One region of the Faecalibacterium sp. Marseille-Q4896 genome, then DNA from elsewhere that is predicted to be linked to it. Evidence: a T-box and tRNA genes for the amino acid it is inferred to sense, from the RefSeq annotation. Region 1 holds a T-box; the other holds one or more tRNA genes.
What was found. The T-box of region 1 lies ahead of tyrS (tyrosine--tRNA ligase). A T-box ahead of a tRNA ligase gene usually reads a tRNA of that ligase, here a tRNA-Tyr.
Positions count from the first base shown of each region.

Region 2: it encodes a tRNA-Tyr, which carries the amino acid that the T-box ahead of tyrS (tyrosine--tRNA ligase) is inferred to sense. The anticodon was not compared.

Region 1 covers NZ_JAFREG010000001.1:185,759-200,630, reverse strand. The annotation lists gene asd (aspartate-semialdehyde dehydrogenase) at 1-724, shown strand, start outside; gene dapA (4-hydroxy-tetrahydrodipicolinate synthase) at 766-1,659, shown strand; gene dapB (4-hydroxy-tetrahydrodipicolinate reductase) at 1,750-2,508, shown strand; gene J3348_RS00875 (CapA family protein) at 2,563-3,870, shown strand; gene J3348_RS00870 (ACT domain-containing protein) at 3,921-4,388, shown strand; gene tyrS (tyrosine--tRNA ligase) at 4,482-5,702, opposite strand; T-box leader at 5,767-6,022, opposite strand; gene recN (DNA repair protein RecN) at 6,088-7,752, opposite strand; gene J3348_RS00855 (arginine repressor ArgR) at 7,774-8,256, opposite strand; gene J3348_RS00850 (NAD(+)/NADH kinase) at 8,275-9,126, opposite strand; gene J3348_RS00845 (TlyA family RNA methyltransferase) at 9,165-9,968, opposite strand; gene dxs (1-deoxy-D-xylulose-5-phosphate synthase) at 9,965-11,848, opposite strand; gene J3348_RS00835 (divergent PAP2 family protein) at 11,917-12,384, opposite strand; gene J3348_RS00830 (polyprenyl synthetase family protein) at 12,417-13,298, opposite strand; gene xseB (exodeoxyribonuclease VII small subunit) at 13,298-13,513, opposite strand; gene xseA (exodeoxyribonuclease VII large subunit) at 13,491-14,714, opposite strand; gene J3348_RS00815 (glycoprotease) at 14,702-14,872, opposite strand, start outside.
Region 2 covers NZ_JAFREG010000002.1:104,635-119,506, forward strand. The annotation lists gene cbiD (cobalt-precorrin-5B (C(1))-methyltransferase CbiD) at 1-942, opposite strand, end outside; gene J3348_RS04455 (iron ABC transporter permease) at 939-1,958, opposite strand; gene J3348_RS04460 (ABC transporter substrate-binding protein) at 1,989-3,128, opposite strand; gene J3348_RS04465 (iron transporter) at 3,355-4,215, opposite strand; gene J3348_RS04470 (sirohydrochlorin cobaltochelatase) at 4,334-5,566, opposite strand; cobalamin riboswitch at 5,734-5,947, opposite strand; gene J3348_RS04475 (Hpt domain-containing protein) at 6,053-6,373, opposite strand; tRNA gene J3348_RS04480 (tRNA-Tyr) at 6,784-6,868, shown strand; gene J3348_RS04485 (aminotransferase class I/II-fold pyridoxal phosphate-dependent enzyme) at 7,900-9,366, shown strand; gene speE (polyamine aminopropyltransferase) at 9,380-10,237, shown strand; gene speB (agmatinase) at 10,237-11,112, shown strand; gene J3348_RS04500 (saccharopine dehydrogenase family protein) at 11,149-12,408, shown strand; gene J3348_RS04505 (carboxynorspermidine decarboxylase) at 12,408-13,625, shown strand; gene J3348_RS04510 (ABC transporter substrate-binding protein) at 13,895-14,872, shown strand, end outside.

The sequences.
Region 1 (14,872 bases):
CCCGGATGTGCCCATGGTGGTGCCCGAGATCAACGCCGACCACATCGAGATCATCCCCGCACAGCGCAAGCGTCTGGGCACCAAGCGCGGCTTTATTGCCGTTAAGTCCAACTGCAGCCTGCAGAGCTACGTTCCCGCTCTGCACCCGTTGATGAAGGATTTTGGTGTCAGCAAGGCTCTGGTGTGCACCTATCAGGCCATTTCCGGTGCAGGTAAGACCTTTGACCGTATGCCCGAGATCGTGGACAACGTGATCCCCTACATCGGCGGCGAGGAAGAAAAGAGCGAGCGCGAGCCGCTCAAGCTGTGGGGCCACATTGAGGGCGACCATATCGTGAACGCCGAAAAGCCGGTAATCACCGCACAGTGCTTCCGCGTGCCTGTCTCCGACGGCCACACCGCTGCCGTGTTTGTAAGCTTTGAGAAGAAGCCCACCAAGGAGCAGATTTTGGAGGCATGGGCAAACTTCCGCGGCCCCGCACAGGAGCTTGACCTGCCCAGCGCACCCAAGCAGTTCCTGCATTACTTCACCGAGCCGGATCGTCCGCAGCCCAAGCTGGACCGCAACACCGAGAACGGCATGGCTGTGTGCATCGGCCGCCTGCGCGAGGACACCCTGTTTGATTACAAGTTTGCCTGCATGAGCCACAACACCCTGCGCGGTGCTGCAGGCGGCGGCGTTCTGCTGGCAGAGCTGCTGGCCGCAAAGGGCTATTTCGACTAAGTATATTTTGCGCAAAAGCGCATACAAAGGAGTTTTAGGCTATGAAGAATCCTGTCTTTACCGGCGCGGGTGTTGCCATTATCACCCCGATGTACGAGGACGGAAGCATCAACTTTGACGAGCTGGGCCGCATTATTGAGGATCAGATCGCGCACCATACCGATGCCATCATCATCTGCGGCACCACCGGCGAGTGCTCTACTATGACCGATGAGGAGCAGCTTGCCGCCATCAAGTATACGGTGGAGGTTGTCAACCACCGCGTGCCCGTCATTGCAGGCGCTGGCTCCAACGATACCGACCACGGCTGCGCACTGGCCGCAAAGTCTGCCGAATGCGGCGCAGACGCTCTGCTGATGGTGACTCCCTATTACAACAAGACCTCTCAGGCTGGTCTGGTTGCTCACTTTACCGCCATGGCTGAGGCCGGAGGCATCCCGGTGATCATGTACAACGTGCCTTCCCGCACCGGCCTGAACATTGCCCCGGAGACTGCTCTGGAACTGAGCAAGCATCCTCTGATCAACGGCATCAAGGAAGCTTCCGGCAACATCTCTCAGGTAGCCAAGATCGCACAGCTGTGCGGCGACGAGCTGAACATTTATTCCGGCAACGACGATCAGGTGGTTCCCCTGCTGGCTCTGGGCGGCAAGGGCGTGATCAGCGTCGTGTCCAATGTCAAGCCGGAGCTGGTGCACAACTGCTGCAAGGCATTCTTTGACGGCGATACCGCAAAGGCACGTCAGCTGCAGTTGGAAATGCTGCCGCTGGCAGATGCTTTGTTCTGTGAAGTGAATCCCATCCCGGTGAAGTACGCCATGAATGTGCTGGGCTGGAAAGCTGGCGAGTGCCGTCTGCCTTTGGTAGAGCCGAGCGAGGCCCACAAGGAGCAGATTGAAAAGGCTCTGCGTGCAGAGGGTCTTATTACAGAATAAGTTTTTGGCTGCAAAATGCCCGGCGGAGCGCTCTGTCCGGGCATTTTGCGATATGCCGATATGAAAAACGGGCAGGAAAGGATAAAAATTATGACGGATATTGTGATTCAGGGCATCGGCGGCCGCATGGGCCATGTGCTGTGTGATATGATCGCACAGCGCGAGGACTGCCGCGTGATTGCAGGCATCGACCTGAAGGATGGCGAACAGAACGGCATCCCTGTGTATGACAGCCTGGAAAAGCTGGACGGCAAGGGCGATGTGATCATCGATTTCAGCTCTCCGGCCGCTGTGGAAAAGGCTCTGCCCTACTGTGAAGCTCACAAGCTGCCCATCGTGGTGTGCACCACCGGCCTTTCGGAAGAGCTGCAGCTCAAGGTGGTGCAGCTATCCCGCACGGTGCCGGTGTTCAAGAGCGCTAATATGTCCATGGGCATCAATGTGCTGTCGGAGCTGTGCAAGCGCGCTTCGGCTATTCTGGGTGTGAACTACGATGTTGAGATCGTGGAGCAGCACCACCACAACAAGCTGGATGCTCCCAGCGGCACTGCACTGATGCTGGCTGATGCCATCAACGAGCAGAATAATGGCGAATATCATTATGTTTACGACCGTTCTTCTGTCCGCCAGAAGCGCGACCCGAAGGAAATTGGTATCAGTTCCGTGCGCGGCGGCAGCATCGTGGGTGATCACGAAGTGCTGTTCTGCGGTCCGGATGAGGTGATCACCCTCAAGCACACCGCTTACTCCCGCAATATTTTTGCAAACGGCGCTGTGAATGCAGCAGTTTACCTTGCAAAAAAGGAGCCGGGCCTGTACAATATGGGTGATATGATCGCTGCACTTTAAAAAGCCTGATTGCTCTGCTTTTGGCAGAAACATGGTGGAAGGATGTGGACGCGGATGAGCAAACAATCCCCGCAACAGCACCGGCGCAGACCGACTGCAAAACGCCGTGCCAGAAGGCAGGCTTTCTGGACAGCCGGAGCGATGCTGATCGTATTTCTGTTCTGCCTGCCATTGCTGCCAAAGTTCTTTCTGCAGGAAAGCATACCGACGGCAGAACCGGTGAGCACGGAAAGCTCTTCTGCAGGTTCTGCCACTGTATCACAGCCGGAAGAAGCAGAGCCTGCGCCAGAGCCGGAACCGCAGCCGCTGGTTCAGACTGTCCGCTTTTCTGCAACAGGAGATAATCTGATCCACGCTCCCATTTATAAGCAGGCGCAGCGCCGCGCTTCCGGAGAGGAAGCTTACAGTTTCGATTACTGTTACGAACATATTGCGCCTTTTTATGCACAGCATGATGTGAACTGGATCAATCAGGAAACGCTCTGCACGGATGAATTGGAGCCATCCTCCTACCCATGCTTTTCTACGCCGGGCGATTGCGCCCGTGCGCTTTACCGGGCGGGTGTGCGGGTGTTCAGCCTGTCCAATAACCACACCTACGATAAAGGCGCTTCCGGCATTGCCGCTACCCTGCGCTTCTGGGGCAGTATGCCGGAGGATGTTGTAACGATCGGTTTGTGGAAGGGAGAAAGCGACTACGGTCATGTCCCGCTGCAGACTGTCAATGGTGTAACGATCGCATATCTTTCCTACACAGAGCATACCAATGGCATCCCGCAGAACAGCTCCATGCAGGCCAATGTGATCTATACCAGCCAGACCGATGTGATCGAGCAGCAGGTAAAAGCGGCACGTCAGCTTGCAGATTTTGTGGTGGTGGGTGTGCACTGGGGCGTAGAAAACAGCCATGCCATCGCAGATCCGCAGCGAACTCTGGCGCAGAACCTTGCAGACTGGGGTGCAGACTTGATCATTGGCACCCACCCGCATGTGTTGCAAAATGCACAGTGGCTGACTGCAGCAGACGGCAGGCAGGTGTTCACGGCCTATTCTCTGGGCAATTTTATCAGCACGCAGGAAAAGCCCAATCAGCTGGTCGGCGCAATTTTATCGGTTCAGCTTGAAAAAACGACCGAACCGGACGGCACTGTCCGTTGCAGCGTGCTCTCTCCCAGACTTCTGCCGACGGTGACCCACTATGATGCAGGCAAATCCAATGTGCGTACCTACCTGTTCCGCGATTATACCGAAGCCCTTACAAAGGCCCACGGAGTACGGAAGGCGTATCCAGATTTCAGCCTGGAAATGATTCAGTCCATTGCCCGGGAAAATATCGACCCGGAGTTTTTGCAGCTTACCTGAATATTTTTGTATTGTTGAAGCCCGCCTTTCGGGCAGAACGGAGGATCCTTATGTACGGAGTATCGAAGATCAATATTGAGCCGAGCCTCATGATGATCAGTGTGCAGGATGTAGAGTTCAAGGGCAACAGCCTCGCACGTTACCTGCAGATCTTTGCAGATAACGGTGTGGTCGTAGATATGATCAGCCAGAGTGCACCCCATGGCACCACCATTGATTTCAGCTTTACCGCTTCCAGCAGTGATCTTCCGCTGGTGATGAAGGCTATTTCCGTTGCAAATCTGGACAAGGATGCCAAGGCTTCCCCGCTGATCAGCGTGGGTTATTCCAAGCTGAACCTGTTTGGTGAAGAAATGGTCACCAGCTGCGGCGTAGCTGCCCGTGCACTGAATTCTCTGGCAATGGCCGGCATTGAAGTACTGCTTATCACCACCAGCGATCTGGATATTTCCCTGCTGGTCCACGCAGAGAATGAGGATGCAGCTTACGAAGCATTGAAGAAGGCTTACGAGCTGTAAATTTTGCAAGCAAGCGAGCAATCCTCCATCAAGTGAAAAAATGCCGGTGCACTCCAAAACAGAGTACACCGGCATTTTCATGTTCAATATTTTTTACAGAGTGACCTTGTGGTAGATCTTCTTGCCCTTCTTGATCACAATACCCTTTGCCAGCTGCTCAGCAGTGAAGCCAACGGTGGGAGCGGCTACCTTCTCGCCATCCACCAGAACACCGCCCTGCACGACCAGACGGCGTGCCTCGCCGTTGGATGCTGCCAGACCAGCCTTGACCATCAGGGTCAGGATGCCGATGGAGCCATCGGTCAGGTCGGCCTCGGTCAGCTGAGTAGAAGGCATGTGCTCGGTATCCATTGCGCTGCCGCTGAACAGTGCGCGGGCAGCATTCTGGGCCTTTTCGGCCTCTTCTTTGCCATGGACCATGCTGGTCAGCTCGTAAGCCAGAATCTCCTTAGCTTCGTTCAGGCGCTGATCCTTCCATGTGCTCATCTCGTCGATCTGCTCCAGCGGCAGGAAGGTGAGCATACGGATGCACTTCATCACATCGGCATCGCCCACATTGCGCCAGTACTGGTAAAACTCGAATGGACTGGTCTTGTTGGGATCCAGCCAGACGGCATTGCCGGCGGTCTTGCCCATCTTCTTGCCCTGAGAGTCGGTCAGCAGGGTGATGGTCATAGCATAAGCGTCCTTGCCCAGCTTGCGGCGGATCAGCTCGGTGCCGCCCAGCATGTTGCTCCACTGGTCGTCGCCGCCGAACTGCATGTTGCAGCCGTAGTGCTGGAACATGTAGTAGAAGTCGTAGCTCTGCATGATCATGTAGTTGAACTCGAGGAAGGACAGGCCCTTCTCCATGCGCTGCTCGTAGCACTTGGCGCGCAGCATGTTGTTCACGGAGAAGCAGGCACCCACATCACGCAGCAGTTCCACGTAGTTCAGGTTCAGCAGCCAGTCTGCATTGTTCAGCATCAGTGCCTTACCCTCAGAGAAGTCGATGAACTTTTCCATCTGCTTTTTGAAGCATGCGGCATTGTGGGCGATATCCTCTTTGGTCAGCATCTTGCGCATGTCGGTACGGCCGGAGGGGTCGCCGATCATGGTAGTGCCGCCGCCGATCAGGGCAATAGGCTTGTTGCCTGCCATCTGCAGGCGCTTCATCAGGGTCAGGGCCATAAAGTGGCCTGCGGTCAGGCTGTCGGCAGTGCAGTCAAAGCCGATGTAAAAGGTTGCCTTGCCATTGTTGATCAGGTCGATGATCTCTTCATCGGTGATCTGGGCTACCAGGCCGCGGGCCTTGAGTTCTTCATACAGAGTCATGATTTTTTCCTCCTGTTTGTGGGCAGAGGGAAAAATAAAACACCCCCTGCCAAAAATGAATTTGGCAGAGGGCGAGAAAATTCGCGGTACCACCTCTGTTTGCCGCTTCCTCACAGAAACGACCTCACGAGTGCACACCCCAGAGTAGAGAGACACTCCTGCGTTTGTAACGCTCGCACGCGGCACAGCCTACTAACCTGAACGGCATTCAGCCTGCAGCTCCGGGAGGTACTTCCCCTGCTGCTCTGCGGCCCCTTACACCAACCGGGGTTTCTCTGGGCAGAACACTTCAAGGTACTTGTTCCCTTCATCGCCATTAACAAGGACTACTTTATCACAATGCTTCGGGCTTGTCAACCCCTTATCTGCAGCGGCTTATTTTGGCTTATTTTGCGCCAAGACCCAGCATTTCGCGGGCATTGGCACGCGAAAGCTCGGTAACGTGGTCGCCGGAGATCAGCCGGGCCAGTGCTTCCACCCTGCCCTCCTCATCCAACGGATGGATCTCGGTATAGGTGCGGTCATTGGCTACATTTTTCTGAATCAGCAGATGGCAGTCCGCCAGTGCAGCAATCTGGGCTGTATGGGTGATGCACAAGATCTGGTGGCCCTGTGCGCTCTGGCGCAGTACCTCACCAATACGCCCGGCGGCTTTGCCAGAAACACCGCTGTCGATCTCATCATAGATCACGGTAGGCACGGCATCCTTATCGGCCATTGCATTTTTGATGGCCAGCGTGATGCGGCTCAGCTCGCCGCCGGAAGCAATTTTTGCAAGGGGTTTGGGCGCCTCACCGGGGTTTGTGGAAATGTAGAACTCGATGCTGTCCTGCCCATGGCTTGCCAGCGGGCCGCGGGTATGGCGCAGTGTCATGCGCACGCCCGGCATGTTCAGAAAATCCAGCGTGCCGGAAATACGCTTGTTCAGCTCTTCAAAAGCGCGCAGGCGCGTCTGGGTCAGTGCTTCTGCCTTTTCACGGGCCAGCGCATAAAGGCGGAGCTTTTCTGCCTGCAGGTGGTCATGCCGCTCCTGCGAGGACTGGATGCGCTCCAGTTCTTCCCTTGCATTCTGTCCAAAAGCGATCACGTCTTCTACCGTATCACCATATTTGCGCTTGAGCTTGTAGATCAGATCCAGACGCTGCTCAATCTCGTCCAGCTCCGCATCGTTGGTATCATAGGAATCCAGCCGACCGATCAAATCTGCGGCAACATCCTTTGCATTGTAATACAGATCCAGCAGCTGACTGGATGCACCGGCAAGTGCATCATCCAGCTGCGCGGCAGCATCCACTGCATTGGATGCCTCACCCAGCAGATCGACTGCGCCGGAGGCCTCGTCATCGCCCGAAAGCAATGCATAGCTCTGTGCGATCTTATCCCGGATGGCAGATGCATTGGCAAGGATCTTGCGGCGGCTTTCCAGCGTCTGTTCCTCTCCGGCGGTCAGTCCGGCATCCTCGATCTCCTGCACCTGATAGCTCAACAGATCAATCCTGCGCTGCTTTTCGGCTTCGTCGGTGATCATGGCATCCAGCTCCCGCTTGATGCGCACAAGCTCCCGGTACAGGACATAATAGTCCTGAAACTCCACGCTGTTCTGCGCATAATCATCCAGAATGCCCAGATGTCTTGCCGGGTTCAGAAGGCCCACAGAGTCGTGCTGACCGTTGATATTGATAAGTCCTCCGCACAGCTCCCGCAGAACCGCAGCCGTTGCAGGCATTCCGTTGATGCGGCAGGTGCTTTTGCCCTCGGCTGTGATCTCGCGGCTGAGCATCAGTGCATCCGAGCGCTCGTAGCCCGCCTTCTCAAGGCTGTCCAGTACCGTACCGGGCACCTCCTCAAAGGCTGCACGGATCACCGCCTTGGAGGCCCCTGTGCGCACAAGATCCTTTGAAGTGCGGTTTCCCAGGATCGCATTGATGGAATCGATCAGGATCGACTTGCCGGCACCAGTCTCACCGGTAAGAACATTCAGGCCCGGCTTGAAATGTACTTCAGCCTTCTGGATCACAGCAACATTTTCAATTTGCAGGCTGCTCAGCATATCTTTTCTCCCGCGTTATTTTTATCCAATGTGTCTCGTCAGTTCCGAGCAGATCGTTTTTGCATCACGCTCCGACCGTGCAACGATCAGGAACGTGTCGTCGCCCGAAAGCGTGCCGACCACATTTTTCCACTGCAATGCGTCAAAAACCTCGCATGCGGCGTTGGCCATGCCAGAATAGCACTTTACCAGCACAACATGTCCGGCGTAATCTACCCCCAGCACGGATTCATGAAAGATCGTTTCAAACCTTCCCTGCGTTTTGGGGTTGAAGCTTTCGTTCCGGCTGGAGACATAGCGATACCCCTCTGCCGTGGCAGCTTTTACCAAACACAGCTCCCGGATATCGCGGGAAACGGTGGCTTGTGTTACCTCGAATCCCTCTTTGGAAAGGTGATCCAGCAGAACTTCCTGCCGGCTGATCGGGTGTTCCTGCACAAGCCGGAGAATCACCTGCTGACGTTCTCCCTTGCTTTTTACATCTTCCTTACGGCTGCGCGCCATCGTAAACTCGCCTCCCCTTTATCGTCTGCTGCGAAGCTTCTGGTCAATGGCCTGGAACTGATCTGCTTTTCCGAAGGTGATCAGCTTTACCACCTGATCGGAGAGCCTTACTTCAGCCGTTGCGCCGGCCTTGAGCGGACAGCCAGCTCTGCCATCGCAGCTGATAAACACTTCATCATCGGCCACCTGTCCCACACAGATATTCAGCTTGCGCTCCTGCGCAAACACCATGGCCGGGCTGGCCAGACTGTGCGGGCAGATAGGCGTTACAACAACGCCCTTCGTCTGGGAATCCAGGATCGGCCCGCCCGCCGCCAGCGAATACGCTGTGGAGCCGGTGGGCGTTGCAACGATCACACCGTCCCCACGGTAGTGCTCTACTAAAATATCATCGCAGTAAATGCTGAAATCAATCGCCTGCTGCAGGCGGCCCTTTGTGACCACCACGTCATTCAGGGCGTGGCCCTCCCAGCCATCGTGGCCAAGAACGCGGACATACAGCAGCATCCGGTTGTCTACGCTGAACTCTCCCCGTGCAACAGCGGAGAGCTTGGCTTCCATCTCGCTGACTTCGCAGGTAGCCAGAAAGCCACAGCGTCCCAGATTGATGCCCAAGATCGGCTTTGCGTACCGAAGCGAAAGATTTGCCTCATGCAGAATGGTGCCGTCGCCGCCAATGGTCAGGATCACATCTGCCTGCTCAAGGCATTCCTCCAGCGGCAGATAAACCACTCCGGCCGTGCTGCAGCTTGTGCGTGGCTGTTCACACATCAGAACAGCTGCACCATGGTTCATTAGAATCTGCGCCGCGCGCAGTGCAATCTCGTTGGCAGAGGTCTTGCCGGGATTCGGCGAAATATAGATCGTCATGCGGGAAGCTCCTTTTTCTGGTCTGATGGCAGAGCCGCTCAGCGGTCCAGCGTGCTGTGGCTTGCCGCCACCACCTGCTCTGCAACGCTGTCGTCCAGCACGGAAGGTTCACCGCTCTTCTGCACGAACATCAGGTATTCAATGTTGCCCTCAGGTCCCTTTACCGGGCTGAAATCCAATCCGCGTACAGCAAAACCGTTTGCAGCAGCATAGCCCATAGCATTGTGCAGCACTTCACGGTGGGTAGCAGGGTCGCGCACCACACCGTTCTTGCCAACCTTTTCGCGTCCAGCTTCAAACTGCGGCTTGACCAGACAAACGCCCATGGCATCCGGCGTTGTGATTGCCTGTGCCACCGGGAAAATATGGTGCAGCGAGATAAACGAGACATCCACACTGAAAAACTCGATCTGCTCGGCAAGATCCTCCGGTTTGACATTGCGGATGTTCGTGCGCTCCATGTTCACTACGCGCTCGTCTGTGCGCAGACTCCATGCAAGCTGTCCATAGCCGACATCCACCGCATAGACCTTGACGGCACCGTTCTGCAGCATACAATCCGTAAAGCCGCCGGTAGATGCTCCAATGTCCATGCAGACCTTGCCATTGGGTGTAAGCGGGAAACACTTCATAGCTTTTTCCAGCTTCAGGCCGCCGCGGCTGACATAGCCAATGTCGTGCCCGCGCACTTCCACCTTGGCATCTTCCTTAATCATCTCTCCGGCCTTGTCCACCTTTTGCTCATTGACAAAAACGATGCCGGACATGATCAGCGCCTTTGCGCGCTCACGGCTCTGTGTCAGACCATGCTGAACAAGATATTGGTCCAATCGAATCTTCACAGTAAATTTTCTCCTTTCGTCACGGCCATCTGCACGGCCTGTACAAGATGCGCTGCATCCAGACCGGTTGCCTGTTTGATCTGTGCCACACTGGCATGCGGAAGACACGCGTTCCGCACCGCACAATGGATAAAGCGCCCATTCCATCCGTTTTGCTGCAAAGCATATTCCAGATGTTCACCAATGCTTCCGTTTGCAATGCATTCTTCCGCAAACAGGATTATTTTATATTTTGACAGATCAGCGATTATTTTTCCTGTAAAGGGATACAGCTTTACAACCTTTATCACATCACACGCAATGCTTTTCTGCTGTAATTCACGTTCTGCCTGCAAAAGGTCGGCCAGTTCGTCGGCGTAACTCACCAGAACGATTGTTGTATCATCCACCTTGCGCAGGAAATCATAATCTTCGCCGGTGCAGCCAAATTCCGCCAGAGCTGCATCCTGCCCACCGCGGGGATAACGAATTGCCCGTGGGCCATGGAAGCGGTCACTCAACAGCTTCTGCAGCCAGTAATTCAGTTCCTGATAATTGGAAGGCGCATACAGCGGCATTCCAAGCTGGCTCAGGAAAGCGGGATCGTAAATGCCCTGATGTGTTTCGCCATCCGCTGGGACAAAACCGGCGCGGTCGATGGCAAAAACTACATTCTCCCGCAGCAGATTTACGTCGTGGATGATCTGATCATAGGAACGCTGCAGGAAGGTGGAATAAATGCATACCACCGGCAGCATGCCCTGACTTGCAAGCCCGGCAGCAAAGGTCACAGCATGCTGCTCTGCCATACCGACATCAAAAAAACGCTCCGGGTGGCTGTGCGCAAAAAACTGCAGGCCGGTGCCATACTTCATTGCTGCAGTGATGGCGCAGATATTCGGGTTCCGGTCGCCTTCCGTCACAAGAGCATTGCCAAATACCGTCGAGAACGATTCCTTTGGTGCCACCTCCGGGTCGGGCATTCCATCCGGATCAAATGCCGACACGCCGTGATAGTTGCCGGGGTTTACCTCGGCCGGCTGATAGCCCTTGCCCTTTTTTGTGATCACGTGCAGAAAATGTGGCCCTTGCCGGTTGCGGATGGTGCGCAGTGTGCGTTCCAGCTCTTCCACGTTGTGGCCATCCACCGGCCCGATGTACTGGAAGCCCATATCCTCGAACATGGTAGAGTGGTACATTGCCCGACGCAAAAGCGTCTTGCACTCGGTAATGTTTTTTTTCAGTGGAGCGCCCACCAGCGGTACTCCATCCAAAAAGCTGCGCACATTATCCTTGGCATCAAAATAGGCCGTGGTCGTGCGCAAATGAGTCAGATAGCGGGCAAGTGCACCGACATTTTTAGAAATGGACATCTTGTTGTCGTTCAGGATCACAAGAAGGTTGTCCAGCTGTTCAATGTTGTTCATGCCCTCGTAGACCATGCCGCCGGTAAAGGCACCATCGCCGATCACCGCGACCACAAGCCCTGCTTCATGATGCAGCTTTTTGGCCCACGCCATGCCGATCGCAAGCGAAAGCGCCGTGTTTCCGTGCCCGGCAATGAATGCATCGTGTTCACTCTCGTTCGGGTTCGGGAAACCGGAGATCCCGTCGAGCTGACGCAGCTTATCAAACTGTCCGCGCCGACCCGTAAGGATCTTGTGTGTGTAGCACTGGTGACCGACATCAAACACGATTTTGTCCTGTGGTGTATCCAGAACACGGTGCAGCGCAACGGTAAGCTCTACCACGCCAAGGTTTGAGGCAAGATGGCCGCCCGTCTTGGAAATATTCTCCAGCAGAAACTGGCGGATCTCCGCGCACAGCTGTTTCACCTGTTGTTCATTCAGTTGCTTTAAATCTCTGGGCTGATTGATGCTGTCCAGCAGCAATGCTCCCATAAATCACACGTCCTTCAAATGAAGATTTTCTGTTGCTGCAGTGCGTTCCTGCGTGAAAAAAGAATGTCTCAAGCCAGCGGATACAGGAAGCCGACGGCTGCGCCAACCAGTACGCCTGCCACGACCTGCAGCGGCGTATGGCCGACCATCTCCTTCAGATGCATGTTCTGCAGGAAAGGAGCATTCTTCTCGCTCACTTCGATCCACTGATCGATCATCTGGTTCAGGACCTTGGCCTGCTCGCCAGTCTCATGCCGCACGCCCATGGCATCGTGCATGGTAATGATTGCCACCACGCTTGCCACTGCAAAAATGGCAGAGTCAACACCCACACAGCGTCCGGTTGCAATGACCATGGCACAGACCGTTGCGCTGTGGGCACTGGGCATACCGCCATCACCCCACATGCGTTCCAACTGGAACTTGCCCAGCAGGATAAAATTGATGATGGTTTTAAGCACCTGCGCCACAAGCCAGCCGAGCAGTGAAACCGTAAGGATCTGATTGAAAGACAGGATGTTTTGAATAAGCTGCATAATCTTTTTCCTTTATTCTGTATGGATTATTTTTAGTTTTTACGCACAAGAAGCTGCTGCGCAAGCTGTTCCAGAAACGCAGCTTTTTCGCCAAAATTCCGGTGCAGTTCCGTGCAGGTCTCCTGATTCAGGTCATGTGCAAGCTTCATGGCACCTTCCGCACCATAAAGGGTCACAAAGGTAGTCTTTCCATTTTCGCTGTCGCTGCCAATGGGCTTGCCCAGCTGTTCCGGTGTGCTGGTAACATCCAGTACATCGTCCACGATCTGAAAAACAAGACCCAGACCATAAGCATACTGTTCCAGCGCTCTGCACTGTGCTTCATCCGCTTTGGCCGCAGCCGCACCCATCTGAATGGCTGCATTGATCAGCGCACCCGTTTTATTGCGGTGGATCAGCCGAAGCTGGTCTTCTGTTGCGGCCAACGCTTCGTATTTCAGATCCAGTTCCTGCCCATAGACCATGCCGCGGCTGCCAGCGCCTGCACCCAGTGCCCGCGCTGCCTGTACACAGACAGACGCATCTGCCGGGGCATTGGCGACTGTCTCAAATGCTTCTGTCAGCAGCACATCACCGGCCAGCATGGCAGTTGCTTCGCTAAACGCCTTGTGGCAGGAAGGACGGCCGCGGCGCAGATCATCATTGTCCATGCAGGGCAGGTCATCGTGAATGAGCGAATAGCAGTGCAGCATTTCTACAGCAGCTGCAAACTGCTGTGCCGCCTGCATACTGCCGCCCAGCATATCGCAGACGCTGAGAACAAGAACTGCACGGATCCGTTTGCCGCCGCCCATCAGGCTGTAGCGTGCCGCACGGCACACCTCGGATTCTTCCGGCAGAAAACGGCCGCAGGCCTTTTCCAGCGCGGCCATTGCCTGTGCCAGATAATTCTGATACTGCTCCTGATAGTCCATTAGCTTTCCTCCTGCACTGTGCCCGCAAGCTTTGCGTCGATCTCGTCAATCTGCAGCGATGTTTTTTCCAGTGCAGCATGGCAGTACTCCATCAGAGAAGCGGCCTCTGCATACAGTTTGACCGAATCTGCAAGGGTCGTATCCTCGCTCTGCATCTGTGCAAGGAGCGTATTCAGCCGTTCCATGCCTTCCTCAAAACTTTTGGGTGCTCTCATTGATCTCCTCCACCGCTTCCACCCTGCACTTTGCACGGCGGGAAGCGCTGCGAACATAGATTGTTTTTTCCGGCTGCAGATCATCTGCATTTAAAATAGTGCCGTTGGCTGCTGTGACCATCGTGTAGCCGCGCGCCAGCACCTTGTATGGATCCAGCGATCCAGTAAGTGCTGCCGCATGACCCAGCTGCAATTCTGCAGAATGCAGGCGTTTCTGCATCTGCTGACGGATGGCATCCTGCACCTGCTGCAGCTGACCCTGACTTTTTTGCCAGTTTCGGCGTGCAAGGCCCTGCTCCAACACAAAGTTGTATTGTTCCAGACCATTATAGCATAAATCAAAACGTTTTTGCATATTTTTGCGAATATTTTGCTGCAAATCCAGTAATATCCGTTCCTGCTCTGCCCGATCCGGTACAGCCAGCTCTGCTGCAGCCGAAGGTGTGGGGGCACGGCAGTCTGCCACAAAATCCAGAATAGTATAGTCGATCTCGTGGCCGATTGCGCTGATCAGTGGTTTTTTGCAGCGGTATGCAGCCCGGGCGATCATCTCTGCGTTAAAGACCCACAGGTCTTCCCGGCTGCCGCCTCCGCGTGCAACGATGATCTCGTCCACCTCTTTGCGCTGATCCAGCTTTTTGATGGCATCGGCCACCTGCTGCGCGGCTTCAAACCCCTGCACTGTCACCGGACACAGCAGCAGCCGTACCGATGGCCAGCGCCGTGTGAGCACATTGCGGATGTCCTGCAGGGCAGCTCCCGTCTTGCTGGTAACAACACCGATGCATTTAGGAAATTCCGGCAGCGGCTTTTTGTGCTCCGGTGCAAACAGGCCCTCCTGCTCCAGTTTCGCCTTGAGCTGTTCCAACGCCAGCTGTGCGGCACCAATGCCATCCGGGAACATATCGTTCACGTACAGCTGAAATGCGCCGTCGCGCTCATAAAGGGTAGCGCGGCAGCGCACGACTACACGCATTCCCTCTTCCGGGCGGAAAGCAAGGCGGCGTGCATCAGTGCGGAACATTACCGCTTTGACGCTGCAGACATCATCCCGCAGAGAAAAATAGCAGTGCCCGCTGCGCGCATTCTGTACAAAATTTGCGATCTCGCCGCGCAGGGCAAGGTCAAACAAAGCATCGTTGGCATCCAGCAGCGTTTTTACATAACGGTTGAGTGCTGAAACGGTAATCACTTCAGCCATAATCCGGCCTCCCGCGCTGCCAGGATCGAAACACCGATGGCATTATCGCTGGAATACTGTCCCGGCACAAAGTAGACCTGCGGCAGACGTTTCTGCACCCATGCACGGATGATATCGCTGCTCATCACTCCGCCAGCACATACCACCGGCAGGCCGGG
Region 2 (14,872 bases), on a different contig from region 1:
CGTGCGCAGAGCCACCGTTTCCGGTTCGCGGCCGGTCAGCAGCAGACGCGCCGCCCCTGCAGCCCCCAGCGCGGCACAGGTGCCGGTGGTATAGCCGCAGCGCAGCAGCTTCTGCCCGCTGCGGACGTAATGCTCAAACTGAGGTTTTCCGGCGGGTGCCTTTTCGGCTTCCGGCTCCGGTGTGCCGAACAGAGCCGTGTACTGCTGTTCGGTCAGGCCGTACAGGGTGCGGATATTCTCCGGCTGAAACGCCTGTTCCGGGGTCAGCACGCCGGAAACACCGCCGGGCGAAACGCACACCACCGTGTCCGCTATTTTTTCGGCCAATTCCAGCTCGTGCAGGCTCAGGATCACCGCCAGCTGACCGGTATGGGCCAGCTCCTTTAAAATGGTGAGCAGCTCGATCTTGCCCTTGATATCCAGAAAAGAGGTCGGCTCGTCCAGCAGGATCACTTCCGGCTGCTGGCACAGTGCCCGGGCCAGCAGGATGCGCTGGCGCTGGCCGTCGCTGATGCGGTTAAAATCCCGGCCTGCCAGCTGTGCCGCGCCCACCAGCTCCAAAGCTCTGTGCACCTGCTGCCTGTCCTCAGCAGACAAAATACCCAGCCGTCCGGTGTAGGGATAGCGCCCCGCCGAAACAAAGTCAAAGCAGGTGGTCAGCTCCATCCGGCGGCTGTGGGGAGCCATGAGAGCCAGCTTTTTGGCCCGCTCCGTTCCGGTATAGGCAGTAAGATCCTTCCCCGCCAGCAGCACTGTGCCGCCCATGGGGGCCAGCTGGCCCGCCAGTGTTTTGAGCAGGGTGGATTTGCCTGCGCCGTTGGGCCCGATCAAGGTCAGGATCTGGCCCGGCTGCACCCCGAGGCAAATATCCGAGAGCAGCGGTGTCTTGCCGTAGCCGATGGCAAGCTCCCGCGCAGTGCAAAGTGCTTTTTCGTTCATCATGCGCCCTCCCGCTCTGAATTGCGCCGCACCAGCAGCCAGATGACCACCGGTGCGCCGAACACGGCCGTGACCGAGCTGATGGACAGCTCCGTGGGCGCGAACAGACTGCGGGCCAGCAGGTCGCAGAACAGGCAGAAAGCCGCACCGCCCAAGCAGCACCCCGGCAGCACATACAGCGGCTTTGCGCTGCCCAGCAGCTGCTTGACAAGGTGCGGCACCGCGATGCCTACAAAGGAGATCGGCCCCGCAAAGGCGGTGACGCAGGCCGCCAGCAGGCTGGATAGCAGCACCAGCGCTGCCGAGAAAGGCTTGACATTCACGCCCACGCTGCGGGCATATGATTCGCCCATCTGGTAGGCGGCCATGGGCTTGGAAAGCAGAAAGGATGCCGCCAGCGCAGGCAGCACCACCAGTGCCGCAGCCTGCACATTGGCCCATGTCACGCCGGAAAAGCTGCCCTGCGACCAGTTGTGCAGATTGACGATGTTGGAATCCTGCGCAAAGGCCACCACGATATCGGTGATGGCGGAGCAGATATAGCCGATCATCACACCGCAGATGACCAGAATGCTCATGCGCTGCACCCGCCGGGCCACCGCCAGCACAAAGGCCATGGAAGCCATGGCACCCGCAAAGGCAGCCGCGATCATCGTGGCCGAGCTGGTCAGCATCCCGCGGTCCAGAAACACCACCATGGTCAGGGCCACCGCCAGCTTTGCGCCGCTGGAAACGCCCATAACAAATGGCCCGGCAATGGGGTTTGCAAAAAAAGTCTGCAGCAGGTAGCCTGCCGCGCTGAGGGCTGCCCCCAACAGCGCCGCCATGACCGCGCGGGGCAGGCGCAGCTGCAGGATGATGTTCCCCGCAAGCGCATCGCCGCCCTTGCCCAGCAGTGCCGTCAGCACCGCACCCGGTGCAAGGGATACGCTGCCCCAGAACAGGTTCAGCGCAAAAAGCACAGCCACGGCTGCCGCAAGGGCAATATAGGCGGCTGCAAGGCGTCTGGTACGGGTCATAGGCTTTCCTTTCTGTAAAATTTTCATTCTTTAATCCACATGGGTGAGGAATTTCAGGGTACTGGCGGCAGGTGTGCCCTTGGTAAACACCCGGTTCATATCCACGATCAGGTCTGCCAGCTCCATGCTCTGCTGGAACAGGCTCTGGGTGGTGCACCACACCTGCCCTTCCTTCACCGCTTTGAATTCGTTCAGCAGCGGAAAACGCTCGGTCAGCTGGCTCACCGATGCGATCATGCCCTCGATGGCGCTGTTGTAGATGAGCACATCGGCATCCTTTGCACCTGCATAGAAGTCCTCAAGCGGCAGGTTCATGGTAGCAAGGCTGTTACCATTGTCCGTCAGGTCCGCAAAGACATAGCTGCCGCCCGCCATCTCGATCATGCGGGCCACATAGTCACTGCCCTTGCGCACAGTGGCAAGGTTGTTGGTGGTCAGCGAGAAGAAGGCACAGCTTTTTCCCGTGGGTTTCTGCGAGAGGATGGGCTGAACGGCTGTCTCCTGCGCGGAAAACACCTGCTCGGCCTGTTCTTCCCTGCCCAGCAGGATGCCGTAAAGCTTGATCCACTCCATGCGGGCCAGCGGGTCGCTCTCGTAGCTGGAACGCTCCACCAGCACCGGGATGCCAAAGTGTTCCAGCTGCTCCTTTACCTCCGGCGTGTGCAGGATCATGGTATTCTCAATGGCAAGGCGGCAGCCCGCTGCCAGGATCTGCTCGTAATCCGGGGCGCTGTACTTGCCTGCATACGCGATTTTTCCCTCTTCCATGGCCTGCTGCACCGCGGGCAGATACCAGCCCTCGGCCTTGGTGCCGGAAAAGGCCACGCTGTCCAGTGCGTCCAGATGCAAAAGCAGATCCATCACCGAGGTGGAGACCAGATAAATATTCTCCACCGGCTGGCGCAGCACAGTCACATCAGCAGGCAGACCGTCCACCTCCGCAGCATCTTCCGGCACAACAAGGAACCGTGCATCCGACTCCGCGATGGTCAGCATGGTATAGCCGCCCTCATAGCAGTCCGCTGTGAACTGCTGTGCATAGTCCAGCTTGTAATGATGGGAAAAAACAAGACTTTCCGTATTGGCAGGTTGAGCCTTGCTGCCGCAGCCGGTCAGCGTCAGCGCCGCAGCAGGGATCAGTTTCAGAAATTGGTTGCGAGTGATTTTCATTCAAATATCCGGACGTTTGTCGTTCCGACCCCTCTTGTGAAAAGGCGTTTGGAGCGGCCCTGCGGTTGCGCAGCAATGAAAGCCCCAGTGGGTCTTTCAAGCAGGCGAGCGATCGGCGATAGCAGATGGAAGGGCTTTGCCCTGACAAGCGTCGGAGCCGCGACAAACGCGAAATAAAAAATTGATTTTCCGCTGAGTATGCCCAGAGCGTGAGCGGAGGGCATTCTCAATCGTTAGCCTTCAGACTTGCGGAATCAAAGGTCAGCGTATACTCGATCTCGTGGGGGGTGCTCATGGCAACGGTGTCGGCGGTGACATCCAGTGCGGTATCCAGCGCCGATACCGGAATTTCAAAGGTGGAATTGCCCTCGGTGTTGGTGGGCAAATACTTCTCGCCGTCCACGATCATATAATCATAGTTCGGGCTGCTCCACACGATGGTGGCGGTCATCTTGCCGTCTGCCACGGTCAGGGCTGCGGGGCTCTCCACGGTGGCACGGCCGGAGCCGCCTTCCAGCGTCACATCACAGGTGTAGGTGCCGTCTGCCGGGGTCTCGGCTTCCGCAGCCTTTTCCACGGCATCACGCACGCTGACGACATGGTCGTACCACTTGCCCTTGGTGCCCAGAATAGCCAGATCAAAGTCGGCATCCACAGCAGAGACCGGGATATCGAAGCCGTACACCTCCTCCGAGGTGCCGTCGGAATAGGTAACGGTATCTGTGGTGGGCTGCAGCCAGTCGGCCTCGTGGTCGGCGGCATCGGAAGCCTTGCCCAGATACAGGTTGACGATATGGGTGGAAGCAAGGCTGACATGGAAGGTCATCTGGCCGTTCTCCACAGTCAGGGTGCCCTTGCCGTCGCAGGCTTCGTTGGCGTGGAACATGCTGCTGTCGGTGTCAAACTCGGCGGTATACACACCATCCGGCAAAGCGGCGGTCTCAGCGGCAGAAGAAGCCACAGAGGATGCCGCCTCGGAAGAAGCAGCACTGGAAGCTGCAGAAGATGCCGTGGAAGAAGCGCCGCAGCCCACCAGCAGACTCAATGCCAGAGAAGCAGCGACAACACAGGAAAAAACGCGTTTCATAGGAAATACCTCTACATTATAAAAAATCAGCTTTTATTATACCATTGTTCAGATAAAAAATGAACCCTCTCCACCGGATGCCGCAAAGCGGCCGCGAGACGGAGAGGGTTCTTGAAGATCAACCGTTCAGAGAATCAATGGCAGCCTTGGTGTGGGCGACATACAGGTTCTGGACATCCTCGATCCCACCCAGACCAGCGATCTGGCAGTCGATGCTGTCGAAAGCACCGGAAGCCTTGAACTGGCTCAGCCAGGAGTCGGCATCTTCACCGGCCATATCGTTGTTGGCGTGATCGCCGGCAACCACCATCAGCGGGCGCAGGATGACCTTGGTGTAGCCCGCAGCCTTAACAGCCTCGATGACGTTCTCGCAGGCAGTCTCTTCCGGCTTGCCCTCAACGGTGCCAATGAACACATTGTCGTAGCCCAGAGTCTGCATAGTGGTCTGCATCTGGCTGTAGCTCACCTTTGCGGTGTGCGAGGTACCGTGGCCCATAAAGACAAAGGCGACCTTGTCCGCAGCAGCGGCATCCAGACTGTCGTAGCCGGCTTCCTTCACGGCAGCAGCGGTGACAGCCTTGGCAACGTCTTCCTTATCCTGATTGATGATAGTGGCATCGGAACCGACCTCGCCCAGCAGGGGCTCAGCCACAGCGACAGATTCAAACTTGTCGCGGTAGGTGTCGATCATTTCCATCATCTCGTCGTACTCAGCACCGTGCATCAGGTGGGTGGGCTGGACGACCAGATTCTTCACGCCGTTTTCCACAGCGCGGTCCATGGCCTGCTGCATGTTGTCGATCTTTTCGCCGTCACGAGCCTGCACATGGTTGATGATGATCTGTGCGGTGAATGCGCGGCGCACAGACCAATCCGGGTATGCGGCCTGCAGAGCATCCTCGATGCCCTTGATGTCCTTCACGCGGCTGTCGTTGAAGGAGGTGCCGAAGGAGACCACCAGCAGCTCGTTGTCGCCAATGTCGTCCTGATTGCGGGCATCGTCCTTGGAAGCATCGCCGGTGTCACGGCCAAAGTAGTCGGGGTCGGCGTTCTCACCTTCCACCAGTTCCTTCTGGGTGTCGGTCAGGGCATCCCATGCAGCCTTGGCGGCTTCGCACTGGGCATCGGTATCCTCATTGCGCTCCTGCACATAGATGGCATCGATCAGGTCTGCCACGTTCTTTGCTGCCATTTCGTCAGCCTCCTCGCTGCTCGCTTCGCTGGAAGCGGAAGACGCAGCGGTGCTGGATGCAGTGCCGGAAGCAGCACCGCCGCAGCCGGTGAGCACGCCGGCGCACAGAGCCAGAGCCGTAACAGCTGCGGCCAGCTTTTTGGTTTCGATCTTTCTCATTGTTCTTGTCCTTTCCTGCTGGATAAATTGCGGTTTGAACCAAACAAAGGGTACAGGAAAGAGAGATGAAAAAAGAGGCCCTTCTGTCCTGCGGATGGCATGACAAAAAGACCTCTGTTGTTTCAGGGCTTTTTGGTACAACCAATTCCTCGTGATCTGGGGTTTGCACCCCCGTACCAACAGCAGGCAGGTTTCCTGACTGAAAGATCGCCGCCCGTCATCTCCTTCCCAGAGCAAAAGCTCCAGTGGCTGGTGCAAAGCACCCTGATGCGGACTCCCTTATCACAGTGACGAGATCGTGCGGGATCTGCACCCGCTTCCCTTTTACCCTTTCCGCCGTGCAGTGCATCGGCAAAAGGCACCTGCTGTTTTTCTGTTCAGTTCGTCCGGCATTATATCATAAAACTGCGCAGAATGCAATAAAAAACGGCATCCTGCCTTTTTATAAGGAAGGATGCCGTTTGGAGATCGAGCCAAATGCGGAGCTTACTGGAGCGCACGGATCGCATTGATGGTGATTTTGTACTGGCAGGTCACGCTGTCAAACAGCTCCTTGGTACCTTCCAGTGTGCCTGTGCGCAGCACCTCGGTCAAATCGTAGGTGGGCTGATACAGGTTGGTAAAGCCCAGGTTCTGGCACACGCCCTTGAGCGTGTGTGCCGCACGGAATGCTTCCTTCACATTTCCTTCCTTCAATGCCTGCTCCAGTTTCGGATAGCTGTCGTCGTTCAAAAACATCAGCGTAAATCTGCAGATCATACCTTCGTTGTAAAGCCGCTTGAGCACGTCCTCATAATTTGCGCCCATCTGTCTATAACATTCCTGAATCGTCATGGTTTGTCGCTATGCCTTTCTTTTTCTACTGATCCCGCCTGATTTGCCACAGAGTGACAAAAGCGCCATCCATTTTGTTGCACTTTGTTGCGTTTTAAATATATCACGCCTTCCTGCGTTTTTCAATGCAGAGACAAAAAGTCTTGCACTTTTCACATATTGTCCCGAGTTTTTCTTGCAATTTGCTTATCAATTTCTTCCGGCTGGCTTTTTTCTCCGACTTTGCCGTGCCTGCATGGCTGCAGGGCTTTTCCCGCCTTTGCTCTGCCGTTTCTCTGCACGGAAAACGCATTTGAAGAAAAAGGTAAAAAAACAGTTGACAAAAGCCTTTCTGCATGATAGAATAAACAAGTCGTCCGGCGAAGGACACAAAAAGTGAATATGGGCGTGTTCCCGAGTGGCCAATGGGGACAGACTGTAAATCTGCTGCTTTCAGCTTCGGTGGTTCGAATCCACCCGCGCCCACCAAAAAACCTCAACGTATGAAAGTACGCTGAGGTTTTTGTTTTGCGACAAGGCTAAACTCGTCGGGCGGGTGGATTCGAACAGCATCGGCCCGCCGAATAGTCCGGCGGGCAAAAAAGCCCCTGCGGGGCTTTTTTAGATGCGCGGCTCGCGACATCCACCCGCGCCCACCAAAAAACCTCAACGTATGTAAGTACGCTGAGGTTTTTGTTTTGCTGCAAAGCCAGACTCACTGGGCGGGTGGATTCGAACAGCATCGGCCCGCCGAATAGTCCGGCGGGTAAAAAAGCCCCTGCGGGGCTTTTTTAGATGCGCGGCTCGCGACATCCACCCGCGCCCACCAAAAAACCTCAACGTATGAAAGTACGCTGAGGTTTTTGTTTTGCGACAAGGCTAAACTCATCGGGCGGGTGGATTCGAACAGCTGCGGCACCGTTCAGCAGGACGATCTCCAGCAGTACAAGGATCAGCAGAACAATAAGAACCGTAGTAACCATCGTGTACTGTGCATCATAATATTTTGCAACGGTATTCAGGTTGGTACTCTGTGCATTGATTTTTTAAATTTTTCTTCAAAAAAATCATTGACAATGCTTTCTGTGCATGATAAAATCACATTTGATTTTGAGAGACAAAGCATGGCAGAGTCTTTTCAAAGCAATTTACCATGGACCGCCCAGCGGGGCTAAGGCCATACGGACAGCCGGGTCCACTGCCGACCGGCGGCACAGCCGCCATTATTGATTGAGTGTAGCAGCTCAAATTTTATAAGTTGGTTCCTTTACAACCATGAAATTGCGCAGTCAGTGTGCAGACTTGTGAAACGGTCAATAAAGAGCAGTAAAAGCAGAATTGCTATATAGACTCTCATAATCCCGTCTTTTTTGAATCATGCGAAGCGGCCTTTGTACTCTGGTGTTTCTTCCGGGGGTCTTTGGCGGCGCATTCAAATGCTTTTCAAAGCGCAAGTCTGCACTTTTTGTGCGGTACTTGCGCTTTTTTGTTTGCATCGGGATCAGGGACGGAGGAAAAACATGAGTGAGAACCGAACACGGTTCCGGCTGAACCAGAACCGTGCGCCCATCTATGAAGCGCTGGAACAGTTCCGCAAAATGCGGGTGGTGCCCTTTGATGTGCCCGGCCACAAGCGGGGCCGCGGCAACCCGGAGCTGACCGCCTTTCTGGGCCAGCAGTGCGTGGGTGTGGATGTGAACAGCATGAAGCCGCTGGATAATCTCTGCCACCCGGTATCGGTCATCCGGGAAGCAGAGGAGCTGGCCGCAGATGCCTTTGGCGCTGCCCACGCATTCCTCATGGTGGGCGGCACCACCAGCAGTGTGCAGAGCATGGTGCTTACCGCCTGCAAGCGCGGTGATGAGATCATTCTGCCCCGCAATGTGCACCGCAGTGTGCTGAACGCACTGGTACTGTGCGGCGCGGTGCCGGTGTATGTGAACCCCGAGGTGGATAAGCGCCTTGGCATCTCGCTGGGCATGAAGCGGGAACAGGTGGAAAAGGCCATTAAAGAGCATCCGAATGCTGTGGCTGTGCTGGTGAATAACCCCACCTACTACGGCATCTGCTCTGACCTGCGCGCCATCGTAAAAATGGCCCACGATGCCGGGATGCTCTGCCTTGCAGACGAAGCCCACGGCACCCACTTCTACTTTGGCGGCGGCCTGCCGGTGTCTGCCATGGCGGCAGGGGCTGATATGGCATCCGTCTCCATGCACAAGAGCGGCGGCAGTTTAACGCAGTCCAGCCTGCTGCTCATCGGCCCCAATGTGCACCCGGGCTATGTGCGGCAGATCATCAACCTGACCCAGACCACCTCCGGCAGCTACCTGCTCATGTCCAGTCTGGATATCTCCCGCCGCAACCTTGCGCAGCGCGGGCGGCAGGTATTCCACCAAGTGGCCGACATGGCCGAGTATGCCCGAGAGGAGATCAACGCCGTGGGCGGCTACTACGCCTTTGGCAAGGAGCTGTGCAACGGCGACTCCGTTTTTGACTTTGATACTACCAAGCTCAGCGTCCACACGCTGGATATCGGCCTTGCAGGCATTGAGGTGTACGACATCCTGCGCGATGAGTACGACATCCAGATCGAGTTCGGCGACATTGGCAACATTCTGGCCTACCTTTCCATCGGCGACCGCCCGCAGGAGGTGGAGCGTCTGGTCAGCGCGCTGGCCGAGATCAAGCGCCGCTACCAGACCGATGGCTCCGGCCTGCTGAGTCAGGAATACATCGACCCCGTTGTGGCTGCCAGCCCGCAGGAGGCGTTCTATGCCCCCAAAAAGAGCCTGCCGCTCCGGGAGACCGAGGGCATGGTGTGCAGCGAGTTCGTCATGTGCTACCCGCCGGGCATTCCCATTCTGGCCCCTGGCGAGCGCATCACCAAGGAAATTTTGAACTACATCGAGTACGCCAAGGCCAAGGGCTGCAGCATGACCGGCCCCGAGGACCCGGACATCGAGCGGCTGAACGTTCTGGCATAAGGAGGGAATGCAGATGGAATTTTGGTTTTCTGAGTTTCACACCCCGGACGTGAAGCACAGCATCCGGGTGAACAAACAGCTCTACTCCAAGCAGAGCGATTACCAGCGCATCGATATTTTTGAAACGCCGGAGTTTGGCCGGGTGCTCACATTGGACGGCAATGTGATGCTGACCGAGCGCGACGAATTCATCTATGACGAGATGATCGTGCATGTGCCCATGGCGGTGCACAAGCAGGCAAAAGACATCCTTGTCATCGGTGCCGGTGACGGCGGCGTGGTGCGGGAGCTGACCCGCTACGACCGGGTGGAGCGCATCGACCTTGTGGAGATGGACCCGCAGGTGGTGGAAGCCTGCCGCGCCTTCCTGCCCAGCAACGCCTGCCGCATGGATGACCGCCGGGTGCACATCTATTTTGAGAACGCCCTCAAGTATATCCGCCGCTGCGAGGAGGAGTACGACCTCATCATCGTGGACTCCTCCGATCCCTTCGGCCCATCCGAGGGTCTGTTCACCCGCGAGTTCTACGGCAGCTGCTTCAATGCCCTGAAAGCGGACGGCATCATGGTGAACCAGCAGGGCAGCCCCTTCTATGCCGAGGATGCCAGCGCCATGCAGCGCAGCCACAAGCGCATTGCGTCCACCTTCCCCATCAGCCGAGTGTATCAGGCACACATTCCCACCTTTGCGGCTGGGTACTGGCTGTTCGGCTTTGCCAGCAAAAAGTATCATCCCATCGATGATCTGGATGCAGACGCATGGAAGGCGCTGAACATGCGCACCCGCTATTACACCGCCCGGCTGCATGTCGGCGCATTTTACCTGCCGGCATTCCTTGAGGAAATGCTGCGGGAAGTGGAGGAACACTGATGCAACCCAACATTGAAAACTTCATCGGCTGTGACAGCAGCTACCGCGCCGCCAGCATCGTGCTGTACGGTGCGCCCTACGATTCCACCACCAGCTACCGCCCGGGCGCACGGTTCGGCCCGGCGGCCATCCGACACGAAAGCTATGGTCTGGAGACCTACAGCCCCTATCAGAATGCCGACCTGACCGATTTTGACATCTTCGACAGCGGTGATCTGGAGCTGTGCTTCGGCTCCAGCGAGAGTGCCCTTGCGGACATCGAAGCCCGCGCAGAGGAGATCCTGCAGGACGGCAAGTTCCCGTTGCTGCTGGGCGGTGAACATCTGGTGACGCTGGGTGCCGTGCGGGCTGCTGTGAAGAAATATCCGGATCTGCACATCGTGCACTTTGATGCCCACGCCGACCTGCGGGACGACTACCTTGGTGCAAAGCTGAGCCACGCCTGCGTGCTGCGCCGCTGCCATGAGCTGGTGGGCGACGGCCGCATCCATCAGTTCTGCATCCGCAGCGGCGACCGCGCCGAGTTCGAATTTGCAGCCCAGCACACCGAGATGCACAAATTCGATTTTACCGGCCTTGCCGAGCTGACGGAACAGCTGTGCGAGAGCAAGGTGCCCGTCTACCTGACCATCGACCTCGACTGTCTGGACCCCTCCTGCTTCCCCGGCACCGGCACGCCCGAAGCCGGCGGCGTGAGCTTTTTGCAGCTGCTGGATGCCATCCGCACCGTGACGAAAGCCAACATCGTAGCCGCAGACCTCAACGAGCTGGCTCCCACGCTGGATACCACCGGCGTTTCCACCGCCACCGCCTGCAAGGTGCTGCGCGAAACGCTGATCGCGCTGGACAAGGGCTGGCCCGGCTTTCAGGTCTGACCGAATTTGCACACATTGACATAAAGGAGAAAAATCATGAGCAAAGTTCTGATCATCGGCTGCGGCGGCGTGGCCTCCGTTGCCATCCACAAGTGCTGTCAGGTACCCGAGGTGTTCACCGAGATCTGCATCGCCAGCCGTACCAAGTCCAAGTGCGACAAGCTGGCTGCAGAACTGGCCCCCAAAACCGCTACCAAGATCACCACCGCACAGGTGGATGCCGACAAGGTGGACGAAGTGATCGCCCTCATCAAGGCTTATCAGCCCGACCTCGTGATGAACATTGCCCTGCCCTATCAGGACCTGACCATCATGGATGCCTGTCTTGCCTGCGGCGTAAACTACATGGACACCGCCAACTACGAGCCGGAGAACACCGACGACCCGGAGTGGCGTGCCATCTACGAGAAGCGCTGCAAGGAAGCAGGCTTCTCCGCCTACTTTGATTACAGCTGGCAGTGGGCCTACGCAAAGAAGTTTGAGGAAGCCGGCCTGACCGCCCTGCTGGGCAGCGGCTTCGACCCGGGCGTGACCCAGGCTTACTGCGCCTACGCCAAAAAGCACGAGTTCGACACCATTGACACCATTGATATTCTGGACTGCAACGGCGGCGACCACGGCTATGCCTTTGCCACCAACTTTAACCCGGAGATCAACCTGCGCGAGGTGTCCGCTCCCGGCAGCTACTGGGAGAACGGCCACTGGGTGGAGATCCCGGCTATGAGCATCAAGCGGGAATACAACTTCGATCAGGTGGGCGACAAGGATATGTACTTGCTGCACCACGAGGAGATCGAGTCCCTTGCCAAGAACATCCCGGAGGCAAAGCGCATCCGCTTCTTCATGACCTTTGGCCAGAGCTATCTCGACCACATGCGCTGTCTGGAGGATGTGGGCATGCTGTCCACCACCCCGGTCAACTTCAACGGGCAGGAGATCGTGCCCATCCAGTTCCTCAAGGCTCTGCTGCCGGACCCCGCCAGCCTTGGCCCCCGCACCAAGGGCAAGACCAACATCGGCTGCATCTTCACCGGCAAGAAGGACGGCAAGGAAAAGACCTACTACATCTACAACGTCTGCGACCATCAGGAGTGCTACAAGGAGGTGGGCAGTCAGGCCATCAGCTACACCACCGGCGTACCGGCCATGTGCGGCGCACTGATGCTGCTCACCGGCAAGTGGACCACCAAGGGCGTGCACACTGTGGAAGAGTTTGATCCGGACCCGTATCTGGACGCTCTGGACAAGTACGGCCTGCCCCGTTCCGAGAGCCACAGCCCGGCGCTGGTGGACTGATGCGGCTGGCCGATACCCGCCCGCCCTTTGCGGGCCTTGCAAACCTTTCTTGGGAAACGCTTGCCTCTCTGCCCACCCCCTGCTACCTGCTGGACGAAGGGCAGCTGCGCCGCAACGGCGAACTTCTGCTGGGGGTGCAGCAGCGCACCGGCTGCAAAATTCTGCTGGCGCAGAAGGCTTTTTCCAACTTTAATGTTTACCCGGTGCTGGCTCCTTATCTGGCGGGCACCGAGGCCAGCGGCCTGTACGAGAGCCGCCTTGGCAAAGAAGAGCTGCCGGAAAAAGAGAACCATGTGTTCTGCGCGGCCTACCGGGCAGACGAGTTCGCGGAGCTGCTGCAGTACGCCGACCACATCGTGTTCAATTCGCCCAGCCAGCTGGCAAAGTTCGGCCCGGCAGCAAAGGCGGCGGGCAAGAGCGTGGGCCTGCGGCTGAACCCGGAGTGCTCCACGCAGGAAGGCCATGCAATTTACGACCCCTGCGCCCCGGGCAGCCGCCTTGGCACCACCCGCGCCCAGTGGGATGCCGCCGTGCAAGCAGACCCGACCCTGCCCGAATTACTGGACGGACTGCACTTCCACACCCTGTGCGAGCAGGATGCCGATGCACTGGCCCTGACGCTGGCGGCGGTGGAAGCAAAGTTCGGGGGTCTTCTGCCCCGGATGAAGTGGCTCAACTTTGGCGGCGGGCACCATATCACCCGCCCCGGCTACCGCCTTGCCACGCTGGAACAGTGCATTACCAAAACACAGAAAAAGTACGGCGTGCAGGTGTATCTGGAACCGGGCGAAGCATGGGCGCTGAACGCCGGGTATCTTGTTACCACTGTGCTGGATACTTTGCAAAATGGCGAGACGAGCCTTGCCATTCTGGACATGTCTGCGGCCTGCCACACCCCGGATGTGATTGAGATGCCCTACCGCCCGCCGCTGCTGGATGCCGGGGACCCCGGCGAAAAGCCGTACCTCATCCGCCTTGGCGGCCCCACCTGCCTTGCCGGGGATGTGGTGGGCGACTACAGCTTTGCCTCCCCGCTCACCGAGGGGCAAAGGCTCATTTTCGGCGATATGGCCATCTACACCACCTGCAAGAACAACACCTTCAACGGGATGCCGCTGCCGCCCATCTGGGCAATGGACGAAAACGGCACCTGCCGGGAGCTGGTGAAGTTCGGCTACAGCGATTTCAAGATGCGGCTGGGACGTGCAGCGGATTAAAGTATGACCCTTTCGGCAAATCTGTATTCGGTCAAAAGACAGTCTGTATCAAAACCGCCCAAAATGCACGCTGTTCAAGTACAGTTTCTTTTTATCATCTGACGAAAATTTAAAAAAATTCAAATTCAGCCTAGACAAGTTCCTTTTCATGTGCTAAAACAATGCTAAGAAACCCGCAACGATGCAGGATCTGAGGATCACTGCGCCGTTGCGGGTTTTTCTTGTTTTATCTGGGAAAGTGTTAAGAAATAATAGAGGAGGCAATTCTTATGAAAGCATTCATTTCGCGTCGTGATTTCCTGAAAGCGGCAGGCATCACCGCCGCAGCAGCAGCTTTGGCAGGCTGCTCTTCTTCTGGCGGTTCCGCAAGCGGCTCTTCTGCAGGCGGCAAGACCATTAAGATCGGCGTGTTTGAACCGGCTTCCGGTGATAACGGCGCAGGCGGCAAGCAGGAAGTGCTGGGTGTCGAGTACGCCAACAGCCTTGCTCCCACCGTGGAGATCGGCGGTGAGACCTATAACGTGGAGCTGGTGGAAGTGGATAACCAGTCCAGCACCGATAAGGCCGTGACTGCTGCACAGGAGCTGGTCTCCAAAAAAGTCTCCATCGTGCTGGGCAGCTACGGCTCCGGTGTTTCCATTGCAGCCGCTCCCACCTTCCAGTCCGCTTCCATCCCGGCCATTGGCTGCTCCTGCACCAACCCCGCCGTGACTGAGGCCAACCCCTACTACTTCCGTGTCTGCTTTCTTGACCCGTTCCAGGGCTCGGTCATGGCAAACTTTGCAAAGGATGAGTTCAGTGCTGCCAACGCCTACGTGCTGAGCATGCTGGGCGAGGACTACGGCTCCGGTCTGGCCACCTACTTCGTCAACGCTTTTGAGGATCTGGGCGGCACTGTTACCAGCGAGCAGTTCCCCGAGGGCACCTCGGACTTCTCCGCCTACATCCAGAACGCCATCAACGCCGGTGCAGATGTGATCTTTGCTCCCTGCGCTACCACCTACGCAGCCCAGATCATCACACAGGCTGCTTCTGCAGGCTTTGACAAACCCATTACCGCAGGCGACACATGGGAGTCCAGCGTTATTCTGGATGCACAAAAGGGCACCAGCGTGCAGGTGTATTGCTCCACCTTCTTTGATGAGAACGATGATTCCGGCGCAGCCAAGGAGTTCGTGACCGGCTTTAAGGAGTGGCTGAACGCCGACAGCCAGAAGCTGACCAACAACGGCGGCAATGACATCGTG